DNA from 3 places in the Shouchella oshimensis genome. Region 2 is predicted to be linked to each of the others. Evidence: riboswitches for the same ligand, from Rfam matches in the RefSeq annotation. Region 2 holds a riboswitch; each other region holds the start of a gene.
The links. Region 2 has a riboswitch for S-adenosylmethionine ahead of NDM98_RS02840 (hypothetical protein). Riboswitches for the same ligand answer to the same signal wherever they lie in the genome.
Positions count from the first base shown of each region.

Region 1 (10,619 bases), 270 kb from region 2:
CGACTCAACTTTGGTGTGACTATTTCTCGCTTATCCTCATGATTGATCAGGTATCCTTTTGCTTCATAGCTAACAACATCACCATTATCAAGTGCCACTTCAATTAATATGGAGTCTGGATAGATACGGACATCATCTTGTTTGTACACATATTCAAACACGCCAATTGTGTCATACTGCGTACTGTCAACAAGCTCCATCCCTTTTTTTCCATGGTTATCTAAATAGTTACTAGCAATTTCAGCCGCTTCATTTAACCCAATTGTTTGTTTGCCTGTTTGGCGCTCCTGCATAAACCAAATTGGTTCTCCGCCTTTAATACTCAAATCCATATAATAATTTGCGTCATGATCCGGATCATCAATGACTAATGTGTAAGCCGGGTACTCTAATCCTTTTCCTGTTTGAGTTATGTCTACTTTTGCACCTTTTCCAACACCCGCATAACTTCTGCCGATATCCTGCGCTTCTTCTTCAGTGATATCTTTGCCTTTTAGCGCTTCTTTTAATTCACCATTTATGTCTCTAATTGCGTCTTTACTGGCGCCCCAATCTACTTCACTAAAACCTTCAACTGACTTATTCATTAATTCAAACTGTCCAGGCACACTTTCTTCGCCTTGAGGACTGTTTTCATTTAACGTTGCTTCCACCCATCGATGTTTATCGTTCATTGCTTGTGCCTGCATTTTGCGCATACTTTCTCGAATGGTTCCTGCGTGTTTATGCAAATCCGTTAAGGTTTGGTATTCCTTTTCTGTTAAAGGTTCTTTATCCAAATCACGAACTGAAGTGCGATAACTAAAGTCTCCAATTTTATATAGGAACTCTTCAGCATTACTTGTTTTGACTGATTGTACGGGTAATTCAGCTAGGTTTTTTTGAGCCAAACTTGTAATCCGCCATACCTCAGCTAAAGAAGGTGTTAACTGTCTTCTCGTATTCATGGCAAGTGTTTTACCAAGTTCATCTTCAATTTGATCAAGATTAAATGTTAAATCATGGAACGCCCTTTGATAATTATTTTCTGCTTGAATCCTGAGTTGATCTCCATCACTTTTTTGCTGATAGCCCCACCATCCAGTTCCAATCACTGCGGCAGCGGCAATTCCAATTATGATTGTTCGTAACAAAATCCTTCACCTCCATAATCCTAATAACAAAAGATATGTTTACCAATTCGTTTAATCTGTTCTCTTGACCAAATCCAATCAGATGTAGCGGTTGCTGGGTTAAAATAATAAATTGCATTTCCTGTTGGGTCTTGACCATTTAACGCATCTATTACCGCTTTTCTTGCTGATTCATCTGGCTCATTGTAAATTTGTCCGTCTGCAACTGCGGTAAAAGCTCTTGGCTCAAAGATGACTTCCGACACCGTATTAGGAAATGTAGCACTATTAATTCGATTAACGATTACGGCCGCAACAGCAACTTGACCGACGTAAGGCTCTCCTCGTGCTTCTCCATAAACAGCTTGTGCCATTAAACGGATGTCATTGTCTGAATATCCTGATGGAACATTATTTGCTTTTTCAATGGTTGGTTCATCATTCTCAGGCTGCTGTGGCTGTTCATCACCACCCGTTCCTTCGTTTGTAGAACCCTGATTATTTGGTGGTTGCGTATTAGGTGCATTTCCTTTTTTGCCTGATCCCGATTTGGATCCACCTTTCGCGCTGCCCTTAGGTCCTTGCTGTTTTTCTTTTGATGTTCCACCATAATGAGTGAATTTTCTACCTTCTTTTAGCGCATTTTGCACAAATCCCTCATCGTATTTAGTTGACTTTGCTAGACGGGCTTTCATATCGTCTCCAACCAATCCATCCACTGTCATCCCAAAGTCATTTTGGAAGTTTCGAACTGCCCAATACGTGCCCCATCCGTAAACTCCATCAATCTTTCCGTTATAAAAGCCGTTATACTGTAGTCTAGCTTGTAGCTCTACGACATCATCACCTGTTGATCCTTTTTGGACGATTCGTTCAGAGAAAGCAAAAGCATCCTCTGTCAGAACAGTTGATACACATAGAGCTGTAATGAGACTTATTAAGACACATTTTATGTTGAAATACCGTCTAAGCTTGCTCACCTTTTTCCCTCCTATTACAATTATCCGCTAAATATTTCTGCGTGGTTTTAGTCTTTGTTGGAAAAAAGGATTTATTCATCTGTTTTACACAAAAAAAGAAACTCAGTTTTGCACTGAGTTTCAAGTGGTTGGTTTTATGATTGAAAAAGCTTTGTTTTTTCATTGATATATGTTGATAATTCAACAGTTAGATCATAATGCATAAACGGAGTAATGAGATAGATCCCATTAAACCATTCACATGCTGCATCTATGAGATCCTTCGCAATGGCAAGGCCTTCACGTTTTGAAGATTCTGAATCTCCTTCGTGTCTTGCCATTACTTCTCTGATCTGGTCAGTTAATTTTATGCCTGGCACTTCATTATGAAGAAATTCAGCATTCCGTGAACTCACCAATGGCATAATTCCAATGTAGATAGGCTTGGTCCAAATGTTTGGTTTCATCATATATAGCTTTTAACTGATTTACATCATATACTGGCTGACTCATAAAATAATCTGCTCCGCTATCGATCTTTTTTTCAAGTCGCTTAACTGCCTTATCGATATATTTAACATTTGGATTAAAAGCAGCACCAACTGTAAAATCAGCTCGTTCACCAAGCTCTTTACCTGAAAAAGATAATCCTTCATTTAACTGTTTAATCATTGAAATTAGTTGATATGATGCTAAGTCGTATACAGAGCTTGCACCTGGGAAGTCACCTATTTTAGTTGGATCCCCTGTAATTGTTAAGACGTCCGTTAACCCTAATGCATGCATTCCCATTAAATGCGACTGCAATCCAATTAAATTCCGATCTCGACACGTCAGATGCACGAGTGGTCTCATTCCTATTTGTTCTTTTATCATTGTTCCAAGAGCAAGATTGTCTACTCTCGGTGAGGCAAGTGAGTTATCAGCAAGCGTTAATGCATCAATTCCAGCTGCTTTTAATGCTTTTGCGCCTTCCATAAATCGATTTGTATTTAATTTTTTTGGTGGATCTAATTCAACAATGATTGATCTACGCTTCTTCACTATATCTGGCAGTTTTTTTTCCGTACTCACTGGATTAGATTTAGGAATTGGCTGACGTAATGAGATCTTTATCTTTTTTTCAAGAACAGGGTTTCTCGATCTTGCTGCTTCTGAAATGGCCCTTATATGCTCTGGCGTTGTTCCACAGCAACCGCCAATTAAACGAACTCCTTGATCAATAAATCGACTTGTCATATTGGCGAAATAGTCTGGATTCGATGAATAAAAAAAGCGACCATCCCGGTAATCGGGTAAACTAGCATTTGGATATACCGCTAAATAATTTTGACTCGGAATCGGTATTTCTTCAAATGAGCGTAACATATGGGCTTGACCCATCCGACAATTTAAACCGACAATATCAGCTCCAACCTCTGTTAAACGAGAGAATGCATCCGCAGCTATGATGCCGCCACTCATCACTCCAATGTCACCTAAACTAACGTTTACTATGACTGGAAGGGAGCTGTGTTTTTTGGCGATTTCCGTAACCAGTAACGCTTCTTCTAAATCATAAAAGGTTTCAAATAAAAGCCCATCCACACCTTCATCTAACAACACTAAAATCTGTTCCGTTAGTGCTTCTTCTATTTCATCTAATGTTGATTCTTCCATTTGGAAGCGTCGAATGCCTCCAACTGTGCCTACTACAAATGCTTTTTGTTCTACAGCCTGTTTTGCTAAGGCAACTGCTCGTCGGTTAATTTCAGCCGTTTTATCTTCTAAACCATATTTACTTAGTTTTAATCGATTGGCAGCATACGTATTGGTTTGTATAACTTCTGCACCAGCATTGAGATATTCCTTGTGAATAGAGACAATGACTTCTGGTTGACTGATATTAATTTCTTCAAAGCATTGCTGCTCGATACCTCGTTCATATAGAAGCGTACCCATAGCCCCGTCTCCAACTAATATGTCATTTTTTAAACGCTCTAATAAATCCACATGTATCTCCCCCCGCTTTATTGTTGGCTCGCACCTACTTAACAGCTGAAAAGGCTTGCTTCAAATCATCGATTAGATCTTGACATCGCTCAATTCCAACTGAAAAGCGAAGTAATCGATTATCTACTCCATTAGCAATGCGGATCTCTTCTGGAATATCTGCATGTGTTTGTGTAGCTTGGATAAGTCATTAAGCTTTCTACCCCACCTAAACTTTCTGCAAAAGAAATTAATTTGAGATTTTGAAGGATTGGATTAATCCATGTTTCATCACCCACTCTAAATGAGATCATTCCTCCTCTTCCTGGATAAAGAACCTCTTCTACTTCAGATGATTCTTCTAAAAAACGAACAATTTCCTGAGCGTTTTGTTCATGTTTTTCCATGCGTAGTGCCAATGTTTTCATACCTCTTACAACTAACCATGAATCAAACGCTGAAAGGGTAGCTCCAATTCCGTTGTGAAAATAACCAATTCTTTCAGATAACTCCTGGCCTTTTGAAACAATTAAGCCCGCAATAACGTCATTATGACCACTTATGTACTTAGATGCGCTATGAATGACGATATCCGCTCCTAAAGCAATCGGCTGCTGAATAATTGGTGTGTAAAACGTATTATCCACGATTAAAAGCAATTGGTGTTTTTTTGCAATCTCTGCAAGTTCTGAAATAGACGCTTCTTGCATCAAAGGGTTTGTTGGTGTTTCAATAAATAATGCTTTTGTTGCTTGTGTAATCGCTGCCTCAAACTCGACTAGATCACGAGGATCTGAATAGTGGAATGTTAATCCCCAATGATTCCATCCTTCTTCAAATAATCGATACGTTCCACCATAAAGATCTTTCGAAGCAAGGATTTCATCTCCGTTTTTAAACAGTGAAAGGACTGTTTGTACTGCAGCCATTCCTGAGCTGCATGCAAATCCTCTATCTCCAAGTTCTAGTTCAGCAATAGCATTTTCTAATACTTCTCTAGTCGGATTCCCTGTTCTCGCATAATCATATCCCGTTGATTCCCCAATACCTGTATGTCGGTAAGCAGTAGAGAAATAGACAGGAGCATTTACCGCACCCGTTCGATTGTCGACACGATTCCCAATTTGAACCAACGTTGTTTCCAGAGCTCTTTTACTCATTTTAATTCCCCCATCACTTTTGTAAAATAAAAAGCACCTTTCTCGTCATAAGAGAAAGGTGCTTATCAATTCCATATAAGCTTCCTCTTATCTTAGCAGCTATAACTGCCGGATTTAGCACCTTGCCGCAATTTGGCTTGGTTGCTGAGACTTCGCAGGGCCTTTCCCTCCATCTCTCTTGATAAGAATACATCATTTAATTTTGAATATTCACTTTAACATACAGGACATTTTATAAAAAGGCAAGACTTTTTTATCATGTCTCTAGAGATGCTTCTATGTTAAGACGATCTTCATTACCACATACACATCGTTTAAATCCTGTCTCATATTCACCATTCTCGTTCAGCCTTCCGCGGAGAATATACTTTTCTTTGCAATCAGGACAGCGAATGACAATCCTATACCGTTCTTCTGACATGGTTTAATTCCTCCTTATACGTGGTGATTGTTGATCTAGCCTCCGAGCGAGTTTAATTTTGTAAATTGCAAACGCCCAAAGCATCAGCATGAAAGGAATTATTCCAAACAAAACATAGTGATCAAATAAAAAAACAATGTAATCATATGAACTATGTAGGACAATCGGTATACCTAGGGACAAGGTTAATAATCTTCTTCTGTTTGTTGGAAGGAGCTTGGCATTTCCCATATAATACCCCATGATTATGCCAAACAATGCATGACTTGATACAGGCATTAATGCTCGACCTACCGCTGTTTCAATACCATGAGCTATTAAATAAAAGATGTTTTCCATCGTCGCAAAGCCAAGTGACAACGACACTCCATACACAATGCCATCATTCCTACGATTAATCGTACCATGCCTGGAAAGCGAAGATATAAAGGATAAACCACTTAAAAAATTCCTCAGTAAATCCATATAAAATAAGAGCTTGCTGCCATTCTTCAGGAAAGACCTTTTCCTCAATAAAAGCATATTGTAAAACCATCACAGGAAAAACAACAATATTCCAATTAAAAACGTTCGAATGATTGTACCATGTAACTTTCGCCGATAATCAGTCTTCAAATAAAAATAGGTTAATAACCCAATTGCAGGTGCTATTGCAGCCGTTAGCAACGAAAACATCTACAACCTGCCTTTCCACAAAGTACAGGTCCGTTGCACACATTGCTTTGCACCCTACTCATTACCGGAACCTGACTTGAACCTGTTCATTACATTCAATAAAACCATTATATTCCTATCTGTTATGCTTTTCAAGAAAAAGGCTTTAGTGTTTAAACCCTAGGTTCACATCAGACTCAGCAGCTAACAGCACCAACGTTTTGATACGTGCTTTTTTACTATCATAATCTGAACCTAAAATAACTCCCTTTTGCTCTAGATCATGTGCACTGCCTTCATATTCGTAAGTTGGGTACACCTTTCCTTCTTCAGCTGATGTCGTCATAACAACTGTTTTTCCTTGAGATATTGATTCATTAAGGACATTCACTAAATGTGGGGGGACTTGTCCACGTCCTACACCTTCAAGCACAACCGCATCTGAATTTTGTAGGATACTCTCAAGAATCCGACTGTGCATCCCAAGATAAATCTTAGCAATTGCCACATCCGGCAGCTTTTTTGTAAGTACGTACGTGTCTCGATGAATTGGTTTTTGATATAAGAAAATTGTATCATTATCAATAATACCTAAATAACCGAATCCAAATGCATTAAAACCCTGAATATTCGAAGCATGTTCTTTTTTGACGTATCTCGCTGCAAAGATCCGTTCATTAAATACAACAACCGTTCCAACTTGCTTCAAGTCATCATGACAAGCAGCATAGACGGCATGTCGCAAATTAATAAAAGCATCACTGCCTAATTGTTCAGGACCGCGCTGTGAGCCAGTCACAATCACTGGACGATCGTCCGTTATCACTAGATCAAGAAAATAAGCCGTCTCTTCTAGCGTATCTGTACCGTGAGTTACAACAACCCCTGAAACATCTTCATCACTAAATGCAAGTTCAACTTCTTTTTTTAATTCCAACCAATCATCTAGCGTAATATGAATACTAGGTTTTTGCAACATAGACCGAACAGTAACATGAATATCACTTGGAAGCTGACATAAATCTGCTAGCTCTTCGCCCGTAAGTTCACCAGCTACTAATTTTCCATCTTCATTCTCAGTACTTGCAATCGTTCCACCAGTTGTAATTAAAATTACCTTTTTCATTCAACCAACCCCTCATGTTCGTTTGCAAGGATATCTACTATTCTTGAGGCTATCCCACTACCGTGCCAACGCCCGTTTTCAATAAAAATCTCATTGGCGTTATTACCAGCAGCAATTACCCCTGCAATAAAAAGCCCATCAATATTTGTTTCAAACGTATCCGGATTATATTCTGGTCTTCCAGTTCCATCATCAACATGTACACCCATGCTTTTAATAAATTGATGATCAGGGTGATATCCGGTCATTGCAAAAACGTAATCTGCTTTTACAGACTTAGATTTTCCCAATACTGTGTAGTTTACGTCTGTGCTCGTTATTTGAGTTACTTCTGCTTGAAATTCTAGAGTGATTTTATTGTTCTTCACGAGAGATACATACTCTGGCAAAATCCACGGTTTTACACTAGCAGAATAATCATCGCCACGATATAGTGCTGTAACGTATGCCCCTGCTTTTTCTAGCTCAAGAGCAGCATCAATGGCAGAGTTCTTCCCACCTATAACAACAACGTTCTGCTTAAAATAAGGATGTGCCTCTTTGAAATAATGATACACATGTGGGAGATCTTCTCCTGGGATATCCATATAATTAGGCGAGTCATAATAGCCAGTAGCAATAATAACAAAAGCCGCTTCATACGTCTGTTTATCCGTTTTTAAAACAAATCGTCCATTCGTTTGTTTTGTCACTTCTAGAACCTTTTCATGGGAGTGAATACGTAGGTTTTTACGTTCTGCTACGCTTCGATAATAGGCTAGTGCTTGATTGCGATGTGGTTTTCTTTCTTCAGTCACAAACGCAACATCACCGATTTCTAATTTTTCACTTGTACTAAAAAAGGTCTGATGAGTTGGATACTTGTAAATCGAACTCACAATATGATCTTTTTCAAGTACGAGTGGTTTTAAGCCTTTATCCTGACAAGCTATCGCTGCCGCTAACCCACAAGGCCCACCGCCAATGATAATTACCTCTTCTTTTTTCACCAAAACCATGCACACTCCAATCCTGCATAATAAGCGAGATGAGCTGTTCTTTTCAACTTCTTAATATGCCGCTTTTTCACAGAAGAAGTATAGCATATTCTGTATAGGCCATGCAGGTATTAGGGTCTAATAAAAAAACAGCGGAATCAGGAGACTCCACTGTCTTTTTGCTGCTTTAAACTTCTATTTAAACCCAACCTCTAAATCTTGACGCTTCCGCCATTTTGCGAACGCCGATCATATAAGCTGCTAATCTCATGTTAACTCTACGGGTTTTGGAAAGCTGATAAATACTATTGAAGGCATTTTTAATAACGATTTCAAGCTTTCCTTCAACTTCTTCGTCTGTCCAATAGTACCCTTGATTATTTTGCACCCATTCAAAATATGATACTGTGACGCCTCCCGAGCTAGCTAGTACATCAGGAACTAACAGTACACCTCGTTCTGCTAGAATTTCAGTCGCTTCCATAGTAGTTGGACCATTAGCAGCTTCGACGATAATAGATGCCTTAATGTTGTGCGCATTATCCTTTGTAATTTGATTTTCAATTGCCGCTGGAACTAAGATATCACAATCAAGCTCAAGTAGTTCTTCGTTTGTGATCGTGTTCTTAAATAGTTTTGTAACTGTTCCAAAACTATCTCTACGGTCTAATAGATAATCAACATCCAATCCGTCCGGCTCGTAAAGTGCACCATACGCATCCCCGATTCCAACTACCTTTGCACCTGCATCGTGGAGGAATTTAGCTAAAAAGCTTCCTGCATTACCAAAACCTTGGATCACAACTTTTGCATCAGTTAGATCAATTCCTACTTTTTTTGTTGCCTCGTTAATACAAATTGTAACACCTCGTGCGGTTGCCGATTCTCTACCGTGCGAACCACCAAGAACTAAAGGTTTACCGGTAATGAAATTCGGAGAATCAAATTCACGAATTTTACTGTACTCATCCAACATCCACGCCATAATCTGCGAGTTCGTGAATACATCTGGTGCTGGTATATCCTTTGTTGGACCTACAACCTGACTGATTGCTCTTACATAGCCTCGACTTAATCGTTCAAGCTCGCGGAATGACATTTCTCTAGGATCACAAACAATCCCACCTTTTCCTCCACCGTAAGGCAGATCCACGATACCTGCTTTTAAGCTCATCCAAATCGATAATGCTTTTACTTCGCGTTCGGTTACATCTGGATGAAACCGAACCCCACCTTTTGTTGGTCCTACAGAGTCATTGTGTTGAGCTCTATACCCGGTAAAAATTTTGGTGGATCCATCATCCATACGGATAGGTATACGAACTGTTAGCATCCGTAGTGGCTCGCTTAATAACTCATACATTTCATTGGGATAGCCAAGCTTTGTTAGTGCTTGTTTAACAACTGTTTGAGTCGATCCTAGTACATCAAGCTGATCAATCTGTTTGTCATAATCATCCATTTCTTTCACCTCTGAGCTGTGTATCGCTTGCTTTTATTTTCCCAAGCAAGCCTCTCCTCCTAACTATAATGAACAACGTGTTAGATTTCCACCATTTTGAGGATTTTTTCTAGATAATCTATCAAAAGTTTTTTTAGAATCGTCTAATAGCAATATTTTAGCTTGTTATCAGAACTTTTGCTTCTGCCCTGCTAGCAGAAAGGTGAAATGTTTTCGCTCTTAAGTTGGGGTTCTCCGCTCATGGGAACTGCGGATTCGATCATAAGATTTCCTTCTCCGCTCATAGGGAGCTGTGGCCGCTCTTAAGTTGGAGTTCTCCGCTCATGGGGACTGCAGATTCGCTCTTAAGATTTCCATCTCCGCTCATGAGAACTTTATCTCTTGTGATTTCTTCCAGTGGATGTATCGTGATTATCGAATTGTGGTACTGCTCACTCGTACAATTTTTTTCGGCTGATTCCAGATGTTCTTCTATCTTCAGCACAAAAAAACACCTGCGAGAAAATTTATTCTCACAGGCATTCAGAAATGTTTCTTTTAGTTACGTTTTGCTAATGATAGTTGGATAAGCTTTTCAACCATATCCTCGTATGAAAGGCCAATCTCTTTGGCTGCATCTGGGTATAGACTTGTTGGCGTCATTCCAGGAAGTGTGTTTACTTCAAGGATAACCGGAAGCTGTGTTTCGTCTTCTGGTACGATAAAGTCAACACGGGAGTAAACCTCGCATCCTAATGTTTGGTGCGCACGTACAGCGTGTTTTTGGACATAGGCTGT
Region 1 covers NZ_JAMQJY010000001.1:241,308-251,926, reverse strand. The annotation lists gene ypeB (germination protein YpeB) at 1-1,133, opposite strand, end outside; gene sleB (spore cortex-lytic enzyme) at 1,154-2,092, opposite strand; partial or broken gene NDM98_RS01470 (bifunctional homocysteine S-methyltransferase/methylenetetrahydrofolate reductase) at 2,227-4,063, opposite strand; partial or broken gene NDM98_RS01465 (methionine biosynthesis PLP-dependent protein) at 4,098-5,202, opposite strand; SAM riboswitch class I at 5,287-5,390, opposite strand; gene NDM98_RS01460 (hypothetical protein) at 5,459-5,623, opposite strand; gene NDM98_RS01455 (PrsW family glutamic-type intramembrane protease) at 5,627-6,088, opposite strand; gene NDM98_RS01450 (hypothetical protein) at 6,158-6,298, opposite strand; gene NDM98_RS01445 (asparaginase) at 6,444-7,403, opposite strand; gene NDM98_RS01440 (YpdA family putative bacillithiol disulfide reductase) at 7,400-8,392, opposite strand; gene NDM98_RS01435 (Glu/Leu/Phe/Val family dehydrogenase) at 8,580-9,842, opposite strand; gene NDM98_RS01430 (D-alanine--D-alanine ligase) at 10,380-10,619, opposite strand, start outside.
Region 1: it holds a riboswitch for S-adenosylmethionine, as region 2 does, so the genes downstream of both, NDM98_RS01465 (methionine biosynthesis PLP-dependent protein) here and NDM98_RS02840 (hypothetical protein) in region 2, are expected to answer to the same signal.

Region 2 (10,619 bases):
TATAAACTTCGTGGCCTCGTTTAACAAGATATTTTTCTAATATCATAATTGACGTAGCAACCCCGTTAATTTGTGGATGATAGGTATCAGTGAATAGTGCAATTTTCATCGTATAAACTCCTTTTAAGGACAGGCAAATGGTTGATGTGTACAAATCGTATGCGAATGTACTGATAATATACCTTGTTTTTCAAATAAATAGGATTCATTTTTCTTTCAACTAGCTTACAAGCTTGTAAGATTTATATGCGAATATTTCCTTTATGATTAATAAGATAGCACAAAAAATGGGTGGAATTTCTCAAGCTTTTCTAAAGTTTTAGTCAATATGGCATGAAGAAATACTCAGACACTATGAAATAAAAAGAAAAAAGATGTTTAAATAATGAAGAATTAAGGTATGAACAATATGTACTTTGTATTTTTAGAAAAAATAAAAAAATAAGACTTGGGGGAATTTGATGAAAACGAAATGGAAGATTGGCACAGTTGTTACAGCATCATTTGGGTTAATGGTTGGATGTAGTTCAACAGGCTCCTTTAATGAAGGAGATACATACACAGTTGCAACGGATAATAGCTACGTGCCGTTTGAGTTTATTGAAGATGGAGAATTAGTTGGTTTTGATATTGAGCTAGTTGAACTGATAGCTGAAGAAGCGAATTTTGAAGTGGAATTTGAACAAATGGAGTTCTCAGGGATTCTAGCAGGTATGGAAACAAGTCGTTATGATATGGGTATTGCTGGAATTACGATTACAGAAGATCGAGCAGAGAATATTGATTTCTCGCAACCTTATTATGAAGCTGGATTAACACTTGCCGTATTAGAAGGGAATAATGAGATCGAGTCAATTGATGATTTAACAGAATCAACTAAGGTTTCAACACGTTCCTCTTCTACCAGTCAAGACTATCTCGAGGATAATACAGTTGCTGACATTGAGGCTTATCCAGAAATAACAGAAGCCTATCAAGCATTGCTTCAAGGGCATGTGGAAGCCGTTCTTTATGATATTCCAAATGTTGAATATTATAGTCAATCAGATGCCAACGGCGAAATTACCCGTGTTGGGGAACGATTAACAGGGGAAGATTATGGTATTGCATTTCCAAAGGATTCAGAGCTTCGAGATGTTGTTGATGAAGCTATGACGACATTAAAAGAAGATGGAAGATTTGATGAGCTATATGAAAAATGGTTTGGTGAAGCAGAATAAAAAAGTAGACGGCTTTTCTATCTTTTTAAAGATATGAAAAGTCGTCATTGCTAGAGGAAGGAGACATGTTCATTGTTAGAATCCATTCAGGTTGCCATGCCTTATCTACTTGAAGGCTTAAAATATACACTCATTATAACTATAGTTGGTATATCACTTGGTTGTGTCATTGGAACGATTTTTGGTCTGATGCGAACATCTAAAAACAAAATAATCTATGCCATTGCATCCATCTACATAGAATTAGTACGAGGAACACCGATGCTTGCACAGATTTTCTTTCTTCATTTTGGTCTACCCCAACTATTAGGACTTAATCTTGATAAAATGTTAACGGCTAACATCATTATTGCCATAAATTCAGGTGCTTATATCGCTGAGATTGTTAGGGGTGGAATTCAATCTGTAGACAAGGGGCAAATGGAAGCCGGCCGTTCACTCGGTTTTAATTCTGGTCAAACGATGAGATATATTATCTGGCCACAAGCATTAAAATTAATGATTCCCCCATTTGGAAATCAGTTTGTCATTAGTTTAAAGGATACGTCATTACTTTCAGCTATTGCGGTTGGGGAATTAATGTACCAGGGACGACAGGTTGCAAGTTCATATGTCAACTACTTTGATGTCTATTTTATCGTATGTGTGATGTATTTGATGATAACCATCCCAATCTCGCTCTTATTGCGTAGAGTGGAAAGGAGACTAGAGCGATCATGACAACAATGATAGAGATAAAGGATTTACATAAATCATTTGGTGCAAATGAGGTGTTAAAAGGTATTACTACTTCTATCGCTGAGAAGGAAGTGGTGTGTGTCATTGGACCCTCTGGATCTGGCAAAAGCACATTTCTACGATGTTTAAATGTATTGGAGGATATTACTGAGGGTGAGGTTTATATAGAAGGAATAAATTTAACGGATCCGACAACAAATATTAACGAACTTCGTACCAATGTCGGAATGGTCTTTCAACATTTTAATTTGTTTCCTCATAAGACCGTACTTGAAAACATCATGATGGCTCCACATATTATTCGTAAAACAGCCAAAAATGAAGCACAGGAAAAAGCGAGGCAGCTTCTAGCAAAAGTAGGTCTTTCTGATAAAGAATCTGAGTATCCATCAAGCCTTTCAGGTGGGCAAAAGCAGCGCGTGGCCATTGCAAGAGCTTTAGCAATGAATCCAAAAATAATGTTATTTGATGAACCAACTTCTGCACTAGATCCGGAGCTAGTTGGTGATGTGTTAGAAGTCATGAAGGATTTGGCGAAGGAAGGTATGACAATGGTTGTTGTGACTCATGAAATGGGTTTTGCTAAAGAAGTAGGAGACCGAGTCTTTTTTATGGATGATGGAATCATTGTAGAAGAGGGAAGTCCAAATGAGATATTTGATCATCCTCAAAACGAAAGAACACAGACATTTTTAAGTAAGGTACTTTAAGTGAAAGGATCGCAACGTTAAACGTGCGATCCTTTTTTAAATAGTTTTCAATGATTTTATTATGTAAACAAAGATTATTCTGCTTTTAAAATCGACTCAGTATGTCGACACTTTGGATAAGTGGAGCACCCAAAAATTCGCCACGTTTCCCAATCCGTCTTTGCATGGCATAGCCACATTTTTCACAAGTCTTACTAGAAGTTAAGGGAGCAGGAGTAAGAGGATGATGAACTACCTGCGAATTAGCTATAGCCCCATCAGGATGAATCTTTAAAATGAAATGTTGCAATTCCATTCGATCGAGTAGTTTTACGTTGCAGCATTCCGCCAATTTTATCGCACTGGGTGAAAAACTACGATTGGTGAGAACCCAGGCTTCCTGTGCTTTATAATAGGTTTTGGCTGCATAAATTTGTTGGACGGCATCAATGCCTACTTTGTTTTTCTCGCCATAACACTTTGCTTGAATGACAATACGGTTTTTACCATCTAAGATTAAGTCTGCACCAAAATCATAGCTTCTTTTTGTTACGGATGGTTTATAACCTAATCCAAAAAAGAGCGCTTGCAAATAATATTCAAATTGAAAGCCATTCATTTGATCGATCTGTGGCATTCCGCTTTTCTGTAGGCGTTTTGTTTCCAATACATCTCGAATGGAGTGATAGGCAGTAGGCACTACTAAAGTTAGAACAAGAGCGATGATTGCAAGAATTCGGTAAGATTCAGAAAAAACAATAACAGCTATTAATAAAATGGCAAGTGATCGGATGAATTCATCAGTCAATTTTGAGTTCTTTTTACTCATTAATCATACTCCTTATGGGAATTTTATGTTACTTTTATCTTAGTCATTATTACAATATCTGTCTATAGTTTCTTGATTTTAAGATGCAATTAGAGTGAAAAGTTTGATAAACTTAATAAAACAATGTGTAAAGGAGTTTGTATGAGACATCTTTCTATATCCAATCTAGCTGTTGCTGAACCAGAGATCATGAGTTATGCGTCGGGTAAACAAATGAATACGGCAATCACAAAAAAGAAAATCGAAAAGGTTTTGTTACGAGAAGAAGGTTTTGAAGGAGATGCAGTAGCTGATTTAAAAAATCATGGTGGAGCGGAGCGTGCCGTCTGTTTTTATCCAACCGAACATTATTCGTTTTGGAATCATGAATTTAGCACGGAACTCACTACCGCTGCATTTGGTGAAAATATCACTGTTAGCGGCCTTTTGGAGGAGCATGTATGTATTGGTGATGTATATCAAATTGGCGAGGCAGTTGTCACAATAACGCAGGGAAGGGTACCTTGTAACACAATTGATCGTCATACAAGTGTAAAAGGTTTGTTTAAACGAGTAATGGAAACAGGATATACGGGTTATTTTGCAAAGGTATTAAAAGAAGGTGTAATCGAACATGATTCGCTTATTACATTGGTATCTAGGGATACTGAGCAAATATCTGTGCTTCATGCAAATAAGCTTTTCTTTCAACAAATTAAAAATAAGGCTGACATAGAACAACTTTTAAAAGTAGAAGCTCTGGCAGAGAAATGGCGAATTCATTTTAACCGAATAAAGGAAAAGCTATAAGATAATGTGTTGAATGTTTACAGAAACACCCCAAGAGAAAATTCTGTGGAAGAAAAGCTACAAGTGTTCGTTTGATAAACTAAGTACTTGATAAGACTGTAAAATCTAATTGGTTTTGCAGTTTTTTTGGAATGTTACGTCACTTCTAAATGTCATCTGTGATATTCTTGGTAAGAATGAAAATATTGGAGGTGGATGCATGATCCGAAATAAATGGTTATTTTTCATTTCTATTGTTCTATTCATTATTTTTATATTTATGAGGATCCCTTTTCCAAACGTATATCGTCTAGGCACAAGTGGTGATGGTATTTTATTGTTTAGGCTATATTTTGTTAGTGACGTACTCTATTTACTGTTTTTTATGATAACGATTTATTTATTCGCTCGTTCCCTTTCAAAGCGAAAAGTGATTCTTTCAATTGTTGTCATTATATTAATGGCAGTGATTCCTCACAATGTAGTGAAAGGGTACCAATATACATTTGCAAATGGAATTGATGCTGTATCATTTGATCCAGACGAAAGTAGCTGTGAGATTGACACAATTGATGAAGATAATCTTGAAGTAAACTGTAATCTAGTTTTAAAAAACCACTCTTCAAAAGATGTCGAATTGATGTTAAATATCTATGAACCTCTATTTATGCAAGATGAGGTGAGCCTTCTTTTTGAGTTGGAGGATGAAGAAGCAATCACTTTAATGAGTAGAGCCACTCATCAGATCGAAATAAACAAAACAATAACAAAGTATTATGATGGTTTCTCAGGTTATAGCAACAGTAGTTTTAACATCCAGAACCTACACATTAGAGAGCATAATAAAACACGAGATTTATAGTATTGATCATTCCGTTCTTCTTTGGTACACTATTTTAAAATTACATACTTATTAAGAGAAGCAGAGGGACTGGCCCAATGAAGCTTCAGCAACCCCACTACGGTGGAAGGTGCTAATTCCAGCAGGTGTAAGCCTGGGAGATAAGAGAGAATATAAGCAAAAACCTCTTTTCTTCGGAATAGAGGTTTTTTTGTTGTGAAAAAGACAAAGAGGTGCTGACATGATTACGATCGACTCAAATGTATCTGAGGATAATATAGGTGGAACAATAGAAGTAACGATTGGTGCTATGACGTTGATGTCAAAGGATGACTACATAGAAGATATCCATGCGGCATGGGACGCATTCTTTCAATTATTAAAAGAAGAGACTTGCCAGTTTGTGCTTAAAGGGGGAAGGACCACTATTTTTACACTAGTCACGGGAACAAACGGTGTGCAGCTACAAGTAAAAAAGATTGATCTTCGAGGAATGGCCCTCACACTGAATTCAGGATATTTAAGTGAGCAAGTGTTTTTAACAACTTTGGAAGACGCATATCACTCAATTTATCTTTCAAAAAAATAAATCGAACCCATCATTACTCTTAATGGATTTATAGCAGTAGATAGGATATGATAAATCCAGTAACTATGAATGCGCTTTCTAAGAGAGGGGAAATACATTGAGTTATATAGCAGAAGAAAAAAGATACGAAGAGATGAAATATAATCGTTGTGGTCAATCGGGGTTAAAGCTTCCAGCATTATCACTTGGTCTTTGGCATAATTTTGGTGGGGTTGACCCATATGAAAATGGTCGAGCTATGTTGAGAAAAGCGTTTGACTTAGGTATTACTCATTTTGATCTCGCTAATAATTATGGTCCTCCAGCTTGGTTCTGCTGAGCAAATGTTTGGCAAAATGATGCAGACTGATTTTGCCTCATATCGAGATGAACTGATTATTTCTTCAAAAGCAGGCTACTACATGTGGCCGGGACCTTATGGAGAATGGGGTTCAAAGAAAAATCTAATTTCAAGTCTAGATCAAAGTTTAAAACGTATGAACCTTGATTATGTTGATATCTTTTATTCTCACCGTCCTGATCCAAATACACCACTGGAAGAAACGATGGGTGCATTAGATCAAATTGTTCGCCAAGGGAAAGCACTATATGTAGGGATCTCTAGTTACGATGCCAAACAAACAAAAGAGGCAGCTCGTATCTTAAAGGATCTAGGCACACCTCTATTGATACATCAACCAAGTTATTCCATGCTAAACCGTGGCATTGAAGATGAATTATTAGGTGTACTAAACGACCTTGGAGTTGGATCGATTGCATTTTGTCCTCTAGCACAAGGATTACTGACAAACAAATATATAGGCGGGTCCGTTCCAGCTGATTCTCGCGCTGCTAGCAGTAGTCAATTTCTTTCTGAAAGTAACGTTGATGAACAGTTAGTAAAACGACTAATTGGGTTAAATGAAATCGCGCAAAATCGTGGTCAAACACTAGCACAAATGTCGCTAGCATGGGTTTTAAGAGAAGGACATCTAACATCTGCATTAATAGGTGCTAGTCGTGTGAGTCAAATTGAAGAAAATGTAGTGGCGCTTCAAAATCAATCGTTCACTACTGATGAGCTTAATGCAATTGAATCGTTGCTCTAAAAAACAAACCTCAAAGAGATCATTTCTTTGAGGTTTTTACATGATTTACCTAAATATTATTCGAGTTTTTTCTACAAATTTCAGCTGCGTCTTCCGATATATGCTTCATACGCTTATTTAAATAGAGAGGAAGTTGGAGTAATGGATTTAGTAGAAGGCTTACAAAAAAATATGCCATTCTTAAAAAAAGCTTTTAAAGGAGACGTAGCACTTGGTTTGTTTGACGCAAACCAAACGTTGTTCTGGAGCGACAGTGAATCGATAAAATTAGATATAAAAGTTGGCGATCCACTTCAAAAAGGCTTTGAGAATTTTAGTAATATCGTAAACAACGATGTAACATATACACTAGTTCCTAAAGAAGTTTATGGATTTGCTTTCGATGTCGTAAATATTCCATTTAAAGACGAACATGATAAGATCGTTGCATTAATGAGTGTAAATATTAGCCGTAAAGAGCTAGATCGAATTGAAGAGTTGATGAGTGAAACATCGGAAATCTCAGATCAACTGCTAAGTGGCATTCAACAAGTGGCGGCTCACTCTGAGCAACTATCAGCAACATCCGACCAATTATTACAAAACGCAGTAAAAACGGTAGATGAATCAAATGAAGTAACGAATATTACCAACTTTATTGGAGATATCTCAAGACAAACCAATTTAATTGGACTAAATGCAGCAATCGAAGCCGCACGTGTAGGTCAGGCAGGAGCTGGATTTGGCGTTGTCGCAACAGAAGTACGCAAATTATCTGATGAGACAAAAAAAGCGGCTAACCAAATTGATGAAACCTTGAAAAGAATTCAAACATCAATTAAACAAATGCAACAAGAAATTAGCGATATAACAGATGCATCAACCGACCAAGCTCAGTTAGTCACAGATTTTATGAAGAATATAGAAACACTAAATACCCAAAATCAAGAGTTTAAACAATATGTTCATTCTTTAAATGAACTATAATTGGATTCACCTTCTTAGACAATAACCTAGGAAGGTTTTTTTGTGGTTTGTAAGAAGTTGTTAAAAGAAGATGATAGCTAACCGATATAACGGTAGTAGAAGATGAGAGAGGGGACATCCAGACATGTCGATAGTAGAGGGATTAGTGGCTAGTATGCCTTTTGTGAAGCAATTATTTAAAGGTGATGTAGCCCTATCAGTATATGATCATGAAAAAATTCTCCATTGGAATGATAGTGATTCCTTAAAAATTGGTCAACAACCTGGGGATCCACTTGTTGAGCCACATACTAATTTTAAAGATATTAAAAATAATGAAATTACATACGGAACGATTCCAGAAGAGATGTTTGGTGTATCATTTGATGTCGTGTTTATTCCGGTAAAAGATGAAACTGGAGCAATTGTTGCCATATTAACTGCAAACTTCAGTCACAAAAACAAAAAACGACTACAAGAATTGATGAGCGAAACGGCAGCTATTTCCGATAATCTTCTAAGTGGAATTCAACAAGTTGCTGCTCATTCCGAGCAACTGTCAGCTACATCCGATCAATTATTGAAAAACGCCATAAAAACCGTAGATGAGTCAGGCAGTGTGTCAGAGATTACAAATTTTATTGGAGATATCTCAAGACAAACTAACTTAATCGGTCTAAATGCAGCTATTGAAGCTGCACGTGTGGGTCAAGCAGGTGCTGGTTTTGGAGTTGTTGCGACTGAGGTACGTAAATTATCTGATGAAACCAAAAAAGCCGCCAATCAAATTGATGAAAATTTATCTAGTGTGCAAAAATCTGTTAAAAGAATGCAAGAGGAAATAAGCGATATCTCTGGCGCTTCTACCGATCAGGCTCAGCTAGTTGCAACATTTATGGAAAATATTGAATTATTAAATGAACAGAACAAACGATTTGAAAATTTCGTAGAATCATTAAATGACTATTAATCGTTAAACAAAAAACTATCCATTAGATTTTCTCTAATTGGATAGTTTTTGTATTCAAAGACTAAATCGCCTTGTTAAAATCGATTGACGACAAATCTTAATGTTTTCTAGATGATTTTTATACCAATTGGGTAAGGGTAATGAGATAAGCTGTTCTTCATTCGTCCATTGAACCACTTCATCTTCTACTAATTCATCTAACAATTCATATAACTCGTTTCGTTCAAATGAATTCTTTACCCGTAGCTCGTTTAGAGCAGTCATTTGTCCTTCTAAACTGTTTGTATGTATGTATTTCTTTAACCAGTCTTTTTTCTCTCCTATATAACTCATAAATACTTCCTCCATATATAATGTCCTCGTTAACAGTTATTCTATAAATTGCTTTCATTCCCTTTATATTTCTTGCGACACTTCTCTTGTAATCTCGCGTTTCATTCGACATATTCCTACAAGTGCATCAAAAAATTTAGAAAAACTTGAGAAAGATCAACAGAAAAATGTGCTATCTTAAAAGAAATCGTTATGTTCATACAAGTTAACTAGAAAGCAGGAGAATAGATGAGTAAAAAAAGTCTGATCTGTATCATTATTGGTTTAATAGCCCTTTTTATCTTTCCAATGACAGTTAATGCAGAAGAAAAAGAGCTGACCATCTTGACGGAAATTGGATTCGAAAATAAAGCAAACCCTTATCATGGTTTTCCTGTCATTGTAACCGTTCAAAACAATAGCCAACGAAGTATCTCAGGAGATGTAGCTTTTACAGTTAGTCCATCTTATTCTATCGGTGCCGCAGATATATTAAAATCAATTGAGATTCCAGCTGATTCTGAGATAAGCTTCACAATTAGTATTCCGGGCTATGATTATTCATCTATGTCTAATATTAAATCAAAATCGATTCGCTTTTTTGAAGGTGGTTGGGAAGAGGGGAAAGAGCTAGAGTTTGAGGGGAAAACTCTTTTGACAGCTAGAGGCGTAAATGAAGAGGATACAATCATCGGGCTGTTATCAAATGACCCAGAAGCCCTATCTCCAATAAAAAGCATGCAGCTCGCCGCCGATGTTAGATACGATGTTGTCGAGGTTCAACCTAATCAAATACCTGAAATTGGAACCGGTCTCAATATGTTGTCTATCCTGATCGTCTCTGATTTTGATTTAACTTCCTTAACCGAACACCAACAACGAGTCATTGATTCATGGGTCCATGATGGTGGTACAATGCTCGTTACAGGCCAAGTTAATGAAGTAGACAAAGATTCTATTTTTTATCCAAACATGCCAATTCAGGACGTTGAAGAATTAAATAATGTAGATTCACGTTTTTTAAATGACCTAACAGGGCGTCAATTTCCAGGGGATACGTTTACTCTTTTTGAAGGAGATCAAACCGAGAATTCGATCATTCATGTGAAAACGTCAGATGATAGACCTGTTTTGGCAAGTAGAAAAATAGGAAATGGTGAGCTCGCACAATTATTAACTTCTGCTTCCACATCTTCATTTACTGAGTGGGAAGATGCCACAAAAACATGGGAGCTTGTCATTAATCCTTTAATGACAAACCTTAGTATGAATTATGGGATGTCCGATTATGAAACGTATCAATATTCCTTTTCATATATTTCAAACCTGTTTCCATCTTCTTTAATACCTCTAAGTTGGCTAGTTGCCGTTTTTGCGGGGTACATCTTTATTCTTTGCCCAATCTTGTATTTGGTTCTTAAAAAATCAGATAAGCGAGAGCATGCATGGTGGCTTCTACCTAGCATATCAATTTTGCTTTGTGTACTTATTTTCTTAATCGGAGGTAAGGATCGAATCAAGGATAACCAAATAAATGAAAATGCAGTGGTACGTATTGATGATACAGGAAAAGGTTACGGAGTAGGGAGCGCTTCCTTTTTAAATAGTAAAAGCGGGGCCTATAAACTTG
Region 2 covers NZ_JAMQJY010000001.1:506,855-517,473, reverse strand. The annotation lists gene NDM98_RS02875 (glycosyltransferase family 4 protein) at 1-109, opposite strand, end outside; gene NDM98_RS02870 (transporter substrate-binding domain-containing protein) at 462-1,220, shown strand; gene NDM98_RS02865 (amino acid ABC transporter permease) at 1,317-1,940, shown strand; gene NDM98_RS02860 (amino acid ABC transporter ATP-binding protein) at 1,946-2,668, shown strand; partial or broken gene NDM98_RS02855 (restriction endonuclease) at 2,743-3,425, opposite strand; gene NDM98_RS02850 (MOSC domain-containing protein) at 3,618-4,265, shown strand; gene NDM98_RS02845 (hypothetical protein) at 4,465-5,106, shown strand; SAM riboswitch class I at 5,152-5,253, shown strand; gene NDM98_RS02840 (hypothetical protein) at 5,327-5,674, shown strand; partial or broken gene mgrA (L-glyceraldehyde 3-phosphate reductase) at 5,772-6,762, shown strand; gene NDM98_RS23395 (methyl-accepting chemotaxis protein) at 6,904-7,728, shown strand; gene NDM98_RS02825 (methyl-accepting chemotaxis protein) at 7,853-8,677, shown strand; gene NDM98_RS02820 (hypothetical protein) at 8,732-9,010, opposite strand; gene NDM98_RS02815 (DUF8725 domain-containing protein) at 9,239-10,619, shown strand, end outside.

Region 3 (10,619 bases), 1.1 Mb from region 2:
GTCTTCATCGTATTCCTTGCCAAGCATCATATCTGAGAAAATCTCAGACATTTTTAAAGCATCCTCAACCTTCAAGCCTTTCACAGCTTGAGTCATCATTGATGCTGATGCCAGACTGATGGAGCAGCCTTCACCTTCAAACTTGGCTGTTTCTACCTGTCCATCTTCAATTTTCATTTGAATTTGAACGCGGTCTCCGCAGGTTGGATTATTAAGGTTCACTGTTAGTGTATCATTAGATAGCTCCCCACGGTTACGCGGGTTTTTGTAGTGATCCATAATAACCTGCCGATAGAGCGTGTCGAGATTATGAGAAGACATCACCGAAATACTCCTTTGTTTTAACTAGACCATCTTTTAAGGCGTCGATATCTTCCTCTGTGTTGTACACATAATAGCTTGCACGTGCTGTTGCCGTTACATTTAGCCATTTCATTAAGAGCTGTGCACAATGATGTCCTGCCCGCACTGCTATACCTTCTGCATCAAGTACAGTCGCTACATCATGCGGATGAATATCATCCAAGCTGGAACGTCACCACTCCTGCCCGTTTTTTAGGGCCAAAGATCGTTAGTCCTTCAATTTCTGTCAAACGTTCAAAACTATATGTCACTAGTTCCTGCTCGTGTTGCTCAATCGCATCGAAACCTAGATCCTGTATAAAATCAATCGCTGCTCCTAGTCCAATTGCCCCTGCAATGATAGGGGTCCCACCTTCAAATTTCCACGGCAACTCTTTCCATGTTGATTCATATAGACCAACAAAGTCAATCATCTCTCCGCCAAATTCAAATGGTTCCATGTTCTCGAGCAAATGCTTCTTCCCATATAATACACCGATTCCTGTAGGTCCACCAAGTTTATGTCCTGAAAAGGCGAAGAAATCGCAATCCAAATCTTGGACATCAATTTTGATGTGAGGTGCACTTTGTGCTCCATCAACGACCATGACAGCTCCATTTTTATGAGCAAGCTGCGCAAGTTCCTTTACAGGATTAATCGTTCCAAGAACGTTGGATACCTGCATAACAGAAACAATCTTTGTATTCGATGTAATAATGGTTTGTGCCTCAGCCATATCAATAGTTCCATCCTCAAGTAAGGTTAGGTACTTAAGAGTTGCACCAGTTGCCTTAGCTACTTGCTGCCACGGAATGATATTACTATGATGCTCCATTGGTGTAATGACAATTTCGTCACCTTCAGCTAGGTTTGCTTTTCCATAGCTTGAAGCAACCATGTTAATTGCCGTCGTTGTACCCCGAGTGAAGATCACTTCCTGGGTTGACTCTGCACCAATAAAAGACCGAACCTTTTCTCTGGCACCTTCATACTCATCAGTTGCCATTGTACCAAGGGTGTGAACCCCTCTGTGTACATTCGAGTTATAGCGACGGTAATAATCATCAAGTTTCTCAATCACCGTATAAGGCTTTTGAGACGTAGCCGAGCTATCCAAGTAAACAAGCGGTTTACCGTTGACGTTTTGATCAAGAAGCGGAAATAGCTTCTTGATTTCCTTGGCATTCATTACTTAACTTTCCTTTCAATCGCTTCACGTAAACGTTCTTTAACGGACTCGATTGGAAGTTCATTCACAACTGGTGCAAGGAAACCATGGATAACCAAACGCTCTGCTTCATGGCGAGAAATACCGCGGCTCATTAGATAGAACATCTGAAGTGGATCAATACGGCCAACGGATGCAGCGTGACCAGCTGTTACATCATCTTCATCAATTAGAAGGATTGGGTTTGCATCCCCTCTTGCCTTCTCACTAAGCATAAGAATACGTTCAGTCTGCTCACCGTTTGATTTTGTTGCGCCGTGCTCAATTTTAGAAATACCGTTAAAAATAACTGAAGCAGCTTCTTTCATGACACCATGCTTCAAGATCTGTCCATCAGAGTTCTTACCATGATGGTAAACCGTTGTTGTAATATTTTGCTTCTGTGACCCTGTTCCAACAGTTACCGACTTAGTATCTGCTGTTGAACCATCACCAATTAGGTGTGTAGAGTTCTCAGAAACTGTGTCTCCGTTATTCATTAATCCAAGTGCCCATTCTAAACGTCCGTCACGAGCAACATGTCCACGACGTACAATATAGGATGTGACTTGATCATCTAAATTATCAACTGCACCAAAGGAAACACGTGCGTTTGCACCAACATGAACCTCAGCAATAATGTTTGCAAGTGACGCTTTTTCACCTGTAGATGCATAGTTCTCTACATACGTTACTGAGCTATTGTCTTCAGCTACAATAACAACATGATTAAACAATCCGCCATCTGCTTGGTTTTGTGCAAATACAGCTTGAAGCGGTAGTTCTACTTCTACGTTTCTTGGAACGTATACAAATACCCCACCAGCCATTAGTGCTGCATTAATCGCAGTCAAACGATTCTCAGTTGAATCTACTACATCTTTGAAAAGGTACTTTTGAAGTAAGTCGCTGTGTTCTTGTACAGCAGTCTTCAGATCGGTGAAGATCACTCCTTGTTTAGCAAGTGCCTCAGAGACCTTACTGAAAGTAGTATCGCCATTTTCCTGAACAATGACATTTTCAACATCTTTTTCAACAAGAGATTGAATGCCTTCCGGAAGTGCATCAAGAGATGTTACTATTTTATTTTCCACTAATTCATGAGTGAAAGATGTGAAGTTCCATTTAACAATCTTCGTTTTATCTGGCTTAGGAAGCTCAAGTGTTTCCACCTGAGACACTGCGTTCATACGTAGTTCGTGTAGCCATTTTGGTTCATTTAGTTCTTTAGATAGTGTTTGAACAGCATCCTGCCAAACCTGTACGTTTGTCTCAACTGGCATATATACCCACCCTTTATTGTTGATCTACTTTTTATTATGCTTCCTGATTTACACGCTCGTCTTCAATACCAAGCTCTGTTTTGATCCAGTCATATCCTTCTGCTTCTAAGCGTTCTGCAAGTTCTGGACCACCAGACTTAACGATACGTCCCTGCATCATCACATGGACTTTATCAGGAGTAATGTAGTTCAACAGACGTTGGTAGTGAGTGATAATTAGACAGCCAAAGTCCTCGCTGCGCATTTCATTTACACCTGTTGATACAACTTTAAGTGCATCAATATCAAGACCTGAGTCAATCTCATCTAAGATCGCAATTTTCGGCTCAAGCATAAGCAGTTGAAGAATTTCATTACGCTTCTTCTCCCCACCAGAGAAACCTTCGTTTAGGTAACGTTGTGAAAATGATTGATCCATATCAAGAACGTCCATCTTTTTATCCATTTTACGGATAAATTTCATTAGAGAGATTTCTTCGCCTTCTTCGCGTCCTGAGTTAATAGCAGAGCGAAGGAAGTCAGCATTTGTGATCCCGCTGATTTCACTTGGGTATTGCATAGCTAGAAATAGACCTGCTTGTGCACGTTCGTCTACTTCCATTTCAAGAACATCTTCCCCGTCCATATGAATCGAACCGCTTGTGATTTCATATTTAGGATGTCCCATAATAGCTGAAGCCAATGTAGATTTACCTGTTCCGTTTGGTCCCATAATTGCGTGAATTTCTCCACCTTTAACTTCTAGGTTAAAGTCTCTGAGAATGTGTTTTCCCTCTATTGATACGTTCAAATTCTCGATTTTTAAATGTGATGCTGCCATTTTCACTACCTCCAATTTATATGTCCCACAGCAATTACCATGTGCGACCATTCGTTTTACTTATTATCATTCTATTCTCATTCTAATCTTATAACAAATCCAACCTGAGTTCAAGGTACGCAACCTAATTGCGAAACTCTATTGTAACAAAAAAAGAAGCAACACCCAAGGGCGTTGCTAGAACATGTATTCACTTATTGAAAAGCTTTGTCTGAACCAGGACTTTTCAGCTTCTGAATGGCTTCTTGCACCAATGTAACCCCTTGGCTCATCGCTGCCCCACCACCAAATGCTGCTGCCACTCCTACTGATTCAAGGATCTCGTCCTCACTACAGCCTTGATCAAGACAACCTTTAGTATGATAGATAATACAGTATTCGTCTTGAGAATAGACACTTATTCCAAGAGCAATTAACTGTTTCCCTTTTTTCGTTAAAGTTCCCTCTTCAAAACACGTTTCCGTAAATTTATTATAACTTTTCGCAATATGAGGCAGTTTCTGTGTAAAGGATTGTAATCCCTCTTTGTACGTATGAAGTGCCTCTTGTATTGTATTATCTTGCTGGGATTGCTGTTGATCCATCTCTCTCAAACCCCTTCTACTTAGCTTAGTATGCCAGTAGTATGAGCTTATTTATAAGGAGTTATGCGAAAAAAATAGCACACCTAATTTGGTGTGCTACATGTTGTTATGTTGCTATTCTGTTACTGGTACAACCGCACCTTCATAGTTTTCATTAATAAAGTTTGTGATTTCTTCAGAGTGAAGAACCTCAACTAACTTTTGAATATCCTCACGATCTTCTTCACCAGCACGAACAACGATTAAGTTGGCAAATGGATTATCAGAATCACCTGACTCAGTGATTAAACCATCATCTGTAGGATTAAGATCAATCTCAAGTGCATAGTTTGCATTAATAATGATTGCGTCTCCTTCGTTGTTTTCGTACGCCTGAGGAAGCAATGCAGGATCAACATTGTTCACAAACTCAAGATTTTTCGGGTTTTCTTCAATATCATCTAGTGTCGCTTCATAACCAACGCCATCTGCAAGTGTAATAAGGTTCTCTTGAGCTAGCAAATGAAGAGCACGTCCTTCTTCAGCCACGTTATTACTGAAAATAATCGTACCGCCATCAGGAATCTCATCCACACTGTCATATTGAGACGAATACAATGCGTAAGGTTCGATGTGAATAGCTCCAGCTACTGCAAAGTCATAGCCAAACTCTTCTGTTTGTTGATCTAGATAAGGCTGATGTTGAAAGAAGTTCGCGTCCACTTCTTCGCCATCTAAAGCAATGTTAGGGATGACATAGTCTTGAGCGACAACAATGTCTAGCTCAATTCCTTCTTCTTCTAATGTACTAGCTGCTTCCTCAAGAATTTCAGCATGAGGTGTGTTTGACGCACTAATCTTAAGGGTTGTTGTTTCCTCTTCAGCAGGTGTGTCCCCGCCTGTAGTACTACCAGTGTCACCGTTGTTGCTGTCTTCATCACCTGATGTCCCGCAAGCTGCTAGTGCTAGTACAAGACCTGCCGTTCCAAGCGTACCTAAGAATTTTTTCATGTCTCTTTCCCCCATCTCTTTTTATCGTTTGTCTGTAATATATGTGAAAAAATCGCCGATCCACTGGACGATAAATACAACCAGTAGAATTACGATTGTTGCCACCAAGGTTACATCGCTATTCCCTCTCTGGAACCCTTCTTGATAAGCAAGTGTTCCAAGACCACCGCCACCTACAATACCAGCCATTGCTGTATAACCAATCATCGCAATTGTAGTGACTGTAATCCCTGAAATAAGTGCAGGTGTTGACTCTGGTAATAACACTTTAAAGATAATTGTTGTAGAAGAAGCTCCCATTGATTGCGCAGCTTCCACAACCCCACGGTCAATTTCACGCAGTGCGATTTCAACCATCCGTGCATAAAATGGAGCAGCCCCTATGATTAACGCAGGCAGTGCTGCAGTTGGACCTAGAAAGGTCCCAACAAGAAATTTGGTTAAAGGAATAATGAGAATTAACAAAATAACAAATGGGATCGATCGTGTAATATTCACATAGGCTGCAATGACCGCATTTACCGGTCTATTCGCCCATAGATTTCCCCTACCAGTTAAATATAACAGTAAACCGAGTAGAATACCAAGAATAAATGTGGCAATTAGTGAAATTCCCGTCATATAGAGAGTTTCAACTGTTGCATCCCACATTCGATCCCAACTAACTTTAGGAAATAGTGTCTCAAGCACGGCGTAACACCTCCGCTTCAACCTCTTTGGTCATAATAAAATCTAATGCTTTTTTCTTTTCCGACTCATCACCTGTGATTTGAATAAATAATGTACCGTAAGATCCACCTCGAACCTTGGTAATTTTCCCGTGAAGAATCGATACATCAATTTGGAAGGTACGGATTAATTCAGAGATCAAAGGACGCTCTGCACTTGTACCAGAAAAAGTGAGCTGAACAACATCTCCTGATCCCGCTTCACTTAGAATCTCCTGGATTGTCTCTTCCGTATCATCCTGCTCTGTAATTTGTTTTAAGAATTCTTTTGTCATCTCTTCTTTAGGCTGACGGAATACATCTAGGACTGGTCCTTTTTCTACGATCTGACCATTATCCATAACCGCTACCTCTGAACAAATTTTACGGATGACATGCATTTCATGTGTAATAAGCACAATGGTAAGGTTTAGTTTTTTATTGATATCAACTAAAAGGTCTAGGATCGACTCAGTTGTTTTAGGGTCCAGAGCAGATGTGGCTTCATCACATAACAACACCTTTGGATTATTGGCTAATGCCCTTGCAATCCCTACCCGTTGCTTTTGTCCACCACTCAGTTGTGAAGGATAGCTTTTGTCACGACCCTCTAGTCCAACTAGCTGAATCAATTCTTTAACTCGCTTGTCTCGTTGCTCACCTTTCACACCAGCAATCTCAAGAGGGAAGGCAATATTGTCATATACAGTGCGCGACCATAATAAATTAAAATGTTGAAAAATCATACCCATTTCCTGGCGTGATTTTCGTAATTCTTTAGTTGTTAATTTAGAAATGTCTCGTCCATCTATTTTGACCTCTCCACTAGTCGGGCGCTCTAACATATTTAGCATGCGAATCAGTGTACTTTTTCCCGCACCACTATATCCGATGATGCCAAAAATCCCGCCTTTTTCAATGGTCAAATCAATTCCATCTACAGCCGTCACTGCTCCACTTTTTAGCTCAAATATTTTTTGTAATCCTTTTAATACAATCACTTTGTAATCCTCACTTTCTATTAAACTATATAGAAAAAAACCTTCCCGCAGATAAGCAGAAGGTTTATATTAATCCCTCTCTCATCTTTCAAAGTGAATCATCACTTTGCTTGGATTTAGCACCTGCAGAACCGAAATCAGTTCCGTGGTTGCCGGGCATCAAAGGGCCAGTCCCTCCGCCACTCTCGATAAGAGTTATTAAATTTTTATGTTAGATTTTATGCTAAGTTGGGAAAATCATAGCATGCTATTGTAGCTTGGTCAATTCTTTTCAACAACTAGTGGTGCTGGAATATCTTTCTGACGTCTTCCAAATACAAAATAGAAATAAATGGACCCGATTAAATACAGACAAGCTGTAATCGAAAAAACAATCGCGTAGCCAGTGTACGAACCATATGCCAACACAATTCCCATTGAGACAGGTCCCATTACTGCCCAACCTAATTGGAAAACCATTTGACCAAGTGAGTTGGCAAGTCCTCTCATAGATGGATCAACCAAACGCATCATCAGGGCAGAATGAATAGGGTTTCCTGCATTCATTAACGCTTGTCTAAACAGGAATCCAATCACTGCTAGCCATAGAATTTCGGTGTAAGCAGATAATAGAAGGAATGGCAGAGAACCAAGCTGTAAAATGACCACTGCCCTTACCTCTCCAAACCGCTTAACAACACTCGGACCGATTAGTAAGGCAACTGCCGTCATCGCCTGTCCTAACGCAAGAATGATACCTACTAAAGAATAACTAATGTCAAAGCGATCCGTGAAATAAAGGTTAAGATACGGGATTACCAAGCCTGATCCAAACCCAATTAAGATGCTAGCAATAGCAAATAGAAGAATTAATTTTAAAGAATCTTTTTTCTCAGCTAATTGCTTAAAGCCTGACAGTCGTCTCGTTTGAATCGTTTGTACCTTTCGTTCTTCTTTGATTTTGAAAAGTGGTAATAACCCAATGCAGACAATGAATACACCTACTAATAATGTAAACCTCACGCTATTAAGCATCGTTATCTGAAACAGGCTATGTAGGGCATCTGTCATCACACCACCCAAGCAAATTTCCGATAACATTTGCCGCCATCATAAATGCTGCATTTAGACTAAATAGATGTACTCTCTCAGATTCCCTTGAATTCTCAGCAAGAAGTGGAATAGCCGTGACTTGAATAAAAGCCATAAAAAATCCTGTGACAAAGGCTCCTATTATCAATAAGTCCTCTGCAATGCCAATGCTTCTTAAAATTAAGCTAAGCATAACCGCCACAGAACCTATGACAATTAACCGCTTTCGACCAAGCCGATCACTTAAGAGTCCAACTGGCAGAAGTGCAATAGCTGTTGCTGTGGCTTGCATTGCGATCACGCGTCCATTCACATCATCCGAAAAACCCAACTCACGAATATAATAATTATAAATTACCATAAAAATGCCCATTCCTACATTAAGCAAAAAAGACGCTATCAGGAATAGACGAATATTTTTGTTATAGCCTTTTAATTTACTCGACCATTCTTTTGCAAATTGAGCCATCTGCCCTCACCTATACCCGTTCTTATTTCGCTACCCTAAGTAATCATATACGAAGTCTGTTAAGATGAGAAGACTTAAGTACAAGAAACACTAAAAAAACCCATCAAGGCAAGTTGCACTTGATGGGTTTAACATTCGATTAATCTTCGCTAATCATTGTGTTGTATTCGTCTGCAGACATAAGCTTCTCAACTTCTGCAGAGTCTTTAGGCTCAACAACAATCATCCAAGCCTTTTCATATGGTGATTCATTAACGAATTCAGGTGAATCATCTAACTCTTCGTTAATTTCAACTACTTTTCCACTAATAGGAGCATACAGCTCAGAAACGGTTTTTACAGACTCAACACTGCCAAACGGCTCGTCCGCTTCAATTTCATCGCCAACCTCTGGTAGTTCAACAAACACGATGTCTCCAAGCTCAGACTGAGCGAAGTCTGTAATACCAATACGGACTTTCTCTCCTTCAGTTTTGACCCACTCGTGTTCCTCTGAATATTTAAGTTCTGCTGGTAATTTGTTGCTCATGTTATAACCCCTCCATCAACTTGTTCGATTCTGCATTCATTATAACCGAACTTCCTCATAAAAAAAACGAGTTAGCTCCAGTTTTGTTCAAATTGTTCTTCCTTAAATCCAAGAGTTACCTTGCTACCATCTGTTGTAATTGGTCTTTTAATAAGCATTCCATCAGATGAAAGTAGTTCCAACATCTCACTTTCACTCATAGAAGCTAACTTATCTTTCAAACCCAATTCACGGTATTTTTGACCACTTGTATTAAAAAATTTCTTAAGCTCGAGCCCACTTTTCTGATACAAATCAGCTAACGTGTCGGCAGAAGGTGGAGATTCAACAATATGTACAGCGTTCACTTCAACGTTTTGTTCCTCTAACCACTTTTTTGCTTTACGACATGTTCCGCATTTTGGATACTGGTAAAACGTTACACTCATTTATGGCACCTCCTTTGAGATTATATCAACTGTTATTATGTCCGATTTTTACGTTCGCTACAATTGATACGCTTTTGATGGATAAAATCAGCCTCTTTTTTTCAAACTAAGAGCGTATGACTTAAATTTAATGTTAAAAAGGAGGCCATTTACATGCAGCAACAACAAGGAACACAAGCAAACCAGCAACAGAACTTCATCTCCGAACCACCTCAAGTCATTTCAACAAAAGATCATCTCTACATCAATGACATGTTATCGTGGAACCTACTTGCTATGAAAAAAGCTTATTTTTACGCGTCGAACTGTCAGGATGCAGAAATAAAAGAAGCCATTAATCAAGCCGGACAAATGCACAAGCGACACTACGAGCGCCTACTCACCCACCTAAAACCAACAACCGAACAGCCTACTGTTCAATAACGAAAGGAGATCCCTAATGAAAATTCAAAACCAAGAAACAGCTTTCCCAAAAGATACACACATGACTGACCGTGAATTTATTACCGACATGCTGACGACAGAAAAATATATCACGTCAGCTTATGATATCGCCGAAAACGAAGCAAGCCATTCTCAGCTTTATCAAGACATCAATACCATTTATCAAGAATCACAAAATTGCCAGCGACAACTGTATAACATCATGTTCCGAAAAGGACTATACGCAATTGAAAGTGAAACCCCACAAAAGCTGCAGCAAAGTTATCAGCAGTTCTCCGGCTATCAAAACCAAGCTTCCTTACTCGAATACACATTAAACCACTACCTGAGCGAATAAAATGTACCCTATAGAGTAGACACGTAAAAAAAGTCTACCTATAGGGTACTTTTTTGTATAATGACAAGTAGACAACTTAGTAGAAATTGAGGAAGCCACCATGAGTAAAAAAACATTTACCGAGAAAGAAATTAACCAATTATCCATGAACCCCTACGTGAAAGCCGTGAGTTCTAAAGGAATTACCTACACAAATGAATTTAAAAGCCACTTTATCGCTGAGAAGGAGAAAGGGAAATTCTCCAAACAGGTCTTTGAAGAGGCTGGATTTGATGTACATAGTATTGGTATGACACGCATTCAAGCCGCCAGTAAAAGATGGGGCGCAGCTTATAAGGAACATGGGGTTATGGGACTAGATGATACAAGGACAGGAAATGCCGGGAGACCCAGAAAACGAGAAGTC
Region 3 covers NZ_JAMQJY010000001.1:1,574,460-1,585,078, forward strand. The annotation lists gene sufU (Fe-S cluster assembly sulfur transfer protein SufU) at 1-321, opposite strand, end outside; partial or broken gene NDM98_RS08455 (cysteine desulfurase) at 308-1,532, opposite strand; gene sufD (Fe-S cluster assembly protein SufD) at 1,532-2,833, opposite strand; gene sufC (Fe-S cluster assembly ATPase SufC) at 2,868-3,653, opposite strand; gene NDM98_RS08470 (carboxymuconolactone decarboxylase family protein) at 3,848-4,237, opposite strand; gene NDM98_RS08475 (MetQ/NlpA family ABC transporter substrate-binding protein) at 4,352-5,227, opposite strand; gene NDM98_RS08480 (methionine ABC transporter permease) at 5,249-5,917, opposite strand; gene NDM98_RS08485 (methionine ABC transporter ATP-binding protein) at 5,910-6,935, opposite strand; SAM riboswitch class I at 7,014-7,130, opposite strand; gene NDM98_RS23935 (MFS transporter) at 7,197-8,015, opposite strand; gene NDM98_RS23940 (MFS transporter) at 7,966-8,475, opposite strand; gene gcvH (glycine cleavage system protein GcvH) at 8,615-9,004, opposite strand; gene NDM98_RS08500 (arsenate reductase family protein) at 9,076-9,432, opposite strand; gene NDM98_RS08505 (hypothetical protein) at 9,586-9,855, shown strand; gene NDM98_RS08510 (spore coat protein) at 9,872-10,213, shown strand; partial or broken gene NDM98_RS08515 (IS3 family transposase) at 10,274-10,619, shown strand, end outside.
Region 3: it holds a riboswitch for S-adenosylmethionine, as region 2 does, so the genes downstream of both, NDM98_RS08485 (methionine ABC transporter ATP-binding protein) here and NDM98_RS02840 (hypothetical protein) in region 2, are expected to answer to the same signal.